2 regions of the Streptomyces sp. JLSY215 genome follow, and region 1 is predicted to be linked to the other one. Evidence: riboswitches for the same ligand, from Rfam matches in the RefSeq annotation. Region 1 holds a riboswitch; the other holds the start of a gene.

Region 1 (2,381 bases):
CAGCTCGCCGCAGGACTCGCCCGCCGTGACCTGCGTGCCGACCGCGGGAAGCTCCACGTACACGACGTCACCGAGCGCGTTGGCGGCGTGCTCCGTGATGCCGACCGTCGACACGCCGTCCTCGGCGGCCGACAGCCACTCGTGCTCCTTGCTGTAGCGCAGCTGCTGGGGGTTGCTCATGGCTCGATTCTCCTGTACGCGAAGGGGTGATCGTGAATGGGGTCTTGCACAGTGAGACGGCAGTGGGTGCCGTTACCGCGGTGAACCGTTGCTTCTGACGCCGGTGCCCGGCTACTTCTGGCGCTTGTAGAAGGGCAGCGCGACGACCTCGTACGGCTCATGGGTTCCACGGATGTCCACGGAGACACCCTCGGTGCCGGGCGTGGCGTAGGCCGCGTCCACATAGGCGATGGCGAGCGGCTTGCCCAGGGTGGGGGAGGGGGCCCCGGAGGTGACCTCACCGATGACCGTGCCGTCGGCCGCGACGACCTGGAAACCGGCGCGCGGCACCCGGCGGCCCGCGGCGATCAGCCCGACGAGCTTGCGCGGGGGAGTGGTCTCGGCGCGCTCGGCGGCCTCGGCCAGCGCGGCCCGGCCCACGAAGTCGCCGTTGTTGGTGGTCTTCTCGAACTTCACGACCCGGCCCAGGCCCGCGTCGAACGGCGTGGTGGCGGTGGTCAGCTCGTGCCCGTACAGCGGCATGCCCGCCTCCAGGCGCAGCGTGTCGCGGCAGGACAGCCCGCACGGGACCAGCCCGGCGTCCTTACCGGCCTCGGTCAGCGCCTCCCAGAGGGCGACCGCGTCCGCCGGCCGGACGAACAGCTCGAAGCCGTCCTCGCCGGTGTAGCCGGTACGGGCGATCAGCGCCTGCACACCGGCGACCGTGCCGGGCAGGCCCGCGTAGTACTTGAGGCCGTCCAGATCGGCGTCCGTCAGCCGCTTGAGGATGCCGGGGGACTCCGGTCCCTGCACTGCGAGCAGCGCGTAGGCGTCCCGGTCGTCGCGCACCGCGGCGTCGAATCCCGCCTGCCGCTCGGTCAGCGTGTCCAGCACCACCTGGGCGTTCGAGGCATTGGCGACGACCATGTACTCCTGGTCGGCCAGGCGGTAGACGATCAGGTCGTCGAGGATGCCGCCCTCGGCCTCGCAGATCATGGTGTAGCGGGCGCGGCCGGTCTTGACGCCGCCGATGTTGCCCACCAGCGCGTAGTCGAGGAGGTCGGCGGCCTGCGGCCCGGTGACGGTGATCTCGCCCATGTGGGAGAGGTCGAAGAGGCCGGCGCGGGTGCGGACGGCGACGTGTTCGTCGCGCTCGCTGCCGTAGCGCAGCGGCATGTCCCAGCCGGCGAAGTCGGTCATGGTCGCGCCGAGCGCGCGGTGCGTGGCATCCAGCGCGGTGCGGCGGGGGGCATCAGTCATGGTTCTGGGCTCCCAGGCATGGGTGACAAGACGGTCTCCCCATCTGTCATCGGAACCTGAGAGGTTCACCGGGATCCCGCGAACGGACCCGGTTTGCACCTTGGGTGGAGCCGCCCCCTCAGCCGGGCAGTGGCTCGCTTTTCAGATCTGCCTCGCCCGCGCGGTATAGGGGCCTGAGAGATTCAAGGGAGGACTTGCTCCTTCGGCGCCCCGCCATGGCGGCCGGGGACTCTCCCGCGCGGATTCAAGCGGCCGGTATGCAGTTGGTCGTGCGATGGCTGTGCCCTGGTGAGCAGAGATGCGCACGTGGCGCCGACATCATTGCATGGGAACGCCGGATCGAGGAGGGGCGGCCGTCACCCGGCTCACGAGCAGGACAGATCCGGCATTCGCCTTGATGGGCATTACCGTTTCTTGACACTCTGCGGGGTGGGAACGGTGCCGAACCGGCACCGAACCGGACCGGGAGGGGCGATCACGGTGCACAGTGAAGCCGCATTCGCGACAACGTCAGGGGTCGCTCCCCAGAAGACGGGGGGCGACCCCCAAGGACCGCCGGCGGCCGTCCGCCGCCCCCGGCGCGCGCCCCGGGACGTCGTACGGCCCGGCCGCAGCGCCGACGTCCTGGACCTGCGGGGTCCGGGCGGCCGTCCCGCCGAGCTGCGCTTTCCGGCGGGTGACCTCGTGGTGGTCTCCGGGCTGCCGGGCAGCGGCAAGAGCACCCTGATGCACCGCATCGTGCCGTCGCTGGACGCGCGCGGCGCCGCCGTGCACCGCATCGATTCGCAGGACGTCCGCGAACGCTGGGAGCGCGGCCGGCTGCGCCGGCTGCCGTACGGGGCCTACCGCCCGCTGGTCCGGGCCGCGCACTATCTCGGGCTGCGCCGCGCGCTCCGCTCCGGCGACAGCGCGGTCGTGCACGACTGCGGCACGCTCGCCTGGGTGCGCCGCTGGATCGCCCG
Region 2 (2,381 bases), 4.8 Mb from region 1:
GGCTCCTGGAGACGGTGGACACCACGGGCGGGGTGCGGCTGCTGGGGGTCGGGGTGAGCGGGCTCGCCGACTTCACGCAGGAGGATCTGTTCGCCCAGCTGGCGACCGAGCAGGAAGCCGAGGAGACGGCGGCCAGGGCAGCGGCCAGAGCGGCGGCGCCGGTGTCGGGCGGGGTGGGTGAGCCGGAGCCGGAGGAGGAGCGGCCGCGCCGCTGGCATCCGGGGCTGGACGTGGTGCACGACGAGTACGGCGCCGGCTGGGTGCAGGGCAGCGGGGTGGGCAGAGTGACCGTACGTTTTGAACAGCCGTGGTCCGCACCGGGAAGGGTGCGGACCTTTGCCGTCGATGACCCGGCGCTGCGGCCGGGGGAGCCGTTGCCACTGGTGGGCGGGGAATCAGGAGCCGGTCAGTCCTCCGAGCCGGCGATCTTGCCGAAGTCCTTGTCGCCCGGGGACGCAACGGGGTCGGAGCCCGGGGAGGAGATATCCAGCCGGTAGTGGTGGTAGAGCTGGAGTTCCTGCTCGGGGGAGAGATGGCGGCCCACCCCGAAGTCCGGGGCGTCCTTGATCAGCTTGCGGTCGTAGGGGATGCGTAGCCCCTCGTCCGCCAGCTCGCTCGGCTCCAGGGGGACGAACGCGTCCCGGCTGAAGAGACCGGTGCGCACGGCCGCCCATTCGGGTTCGCCGGTCGCGTCATCGAGATATACCTCATCAATGGTCCCAATCTTGGTGCCGTTCCGGTCGAACGCTTTGCGGCCGATCAGGCTCCGGGGATCGATATCGGTGTGCACAGCCCCTCCTTGTGGTCGCAACTGCCCTGTGACAACTACCAAACGGCACATTTCATGCCCCGGCCACTCGAAAGTTCCCCCGACAGGTGCGCTGGTAGGCTGACTGATGGCCGCTGACCCCATGCGGGAGAGTCCCTTGCCGTTCGCGGCGGGGGCGCCGAAGGAGCAAATCCTCCCCGGAATCTCTCAGGCATCCGTACCGCATGGACGAGGTCACTCTGGAAAGCAGGGCGGGCCGCGGTGGCACAGCGCCGGGACCCCTCCTCACCGACGGTGAAAGCCGGGCCGCAGCCTGCGGACCGGTGAAGCTCTCAGGTTGAGATGACAGAGGGGGAGGCCGTCCGGGCACCCGCGCCGTGGTGCCCCTCGTAGGTCGCAGTGACCAGGAGGCCCCCGCAGATGACCACCAATCGCATCTCCCTGACAGAGCTGGAGCGCGGTACGCCCTTCGAGGCCCGGCACGTCGGTCCCGACCTCGAGGCGCAGGCCAAGATGCTCGCGCAGGTCGGCTTCGGATCGCTGGACGATCTCACCGCCACGGCCGTACCCGACGTGATCAAGAGCGCGGAGGCGCTCGGCCTGCCGCAGGCCCGTACGGAGGCGGAGGTCCTCAAGGAGCTGCGCGGCCTCGCGGACCGTAACCAGGTCCTGTCCTCCATGATCGGCCTCGGCTACTACGGCACGTTCACCCCGCCGGTGATCCTGCGCAACGTCATGGAGAACCCGTCCTGGTACACGGCGTACACGCCCTACCAGCCGGAGATATCGCAGGGCCGTCTGGAGGCGCTGCTCAACTTCCAGACCATGGTCGCCGACCTGACCGGACTGCCCACCTCCGGTGCCTCCCTGCTGGACGAGGGGACGGCCGCCGCCGAGGCGATGGCGCTCTCCCGCCGCGTCGGCAAGGTCAAGCAGGGTGTCTTCCTGATCGACGCGGACTGTCTGCCGCAGACCATCGCGGTGATCCAGACCCGTGCCGAGCCGACCGGCGTCGAGGTCGTCGTGGCGGACCTGTCCGACGGCATTCCCGCGGAGATCGCCGAACGCGGTGTCTTCGGCATGCTGCTGCAGTACCCGGGCGCGTCCGGCGCGGTGCGTGACCCGCGTACCGTCATAGCGCAGGCCCAGGAGCTGGGCGCGGTCGTCACCGTCGCCGCCGACCTGCTCGCCCTGACGCTGCTGACCTCGCCCGGCGAGCTCGGCGCGGACATCGCGGTGGGCACGACCCAGCGCTTCGGCGTTCCGATGGGCTTCGGCGGACCGCACGCCGGCTTCATGGCCGTACGCGAGAAGTTCGCCCGCAGCCTGCCCGGCCGCCTGGTGGGCGTCTCCGTCGACGCGGACGGCGACAAGGCCTACCGCCTCGCGCTGCAGACCCGTGAGCAGCACATCCGTCGCGAGAAGGCGACCAGCAACATCTGCACCGCGCAGGTGCTGCTCGCCGTGATGGCCGGGATGTACGCGGTCTACCACGGTCCCGAGGGCCTGCGGACCATCGCCCGGCGCACCCACCGCTACGCCGCCGTCCTGGCCGAGGGCCTGCGCGCCGGCGGCGTGGAGATCGTCCACGACGCGTACTTCGACACGCTCA

Evidence for each region. Region 1 has a riboswitch for glycine ahead of gcvT (glycine cleavage system aminomethyltransferase GcvT). Riboswitches for the same ligand answer to the same signal wherever they lie in the genome.
Region 2: it holds a riboswitch for glycine, as region 1 does, so the genes downstream of both, gcvP (aminomethyl-transferring glycine dehydrogenase) here and gcvT (glycine cleavage system aminomethyltransferase GcvT) in region 1, are expected to answer to the same signal.

What each region holds. Positions count from the first base shown of each region.
Region 1 covers NZ_CM185022.1:6,080,186-6,082,566, forward strand. Annotated here, with positions in the region: gene gcvH (glycine cleavage system protein GcvH) at 1-180, opposite strand, end outside; gene gcvT (glycine cleavage system aminomethyltransferase GcvT) at 292-1,419, opposite strand; glycine riboswitch at 1,453-1,570, opposite strand; glycine riboswitch at 1,571-1,666, opposite strand; gene AC5677_RS27235 (AAA family ATPase) at 1,900-2,381, shown strand, end outside.
Region 2 covers NZ_CM185022.1:1,247,337-1,249,717, reverse strand. Annotated here, with positions in the region: gene AC5677_RS05625 (DNA polymerase IV) at 1-497, shown strand, start outside; gene AC5677_RS05620 (PRC-barrel domain-containing protein) at 407-790, opposite strand; glycine riboswitch at 905-1,002, shown strand; gene gcvP (aminomethyl-transferring glycine dehydrogenase) at 1,190-2,381, shown strand, end outside.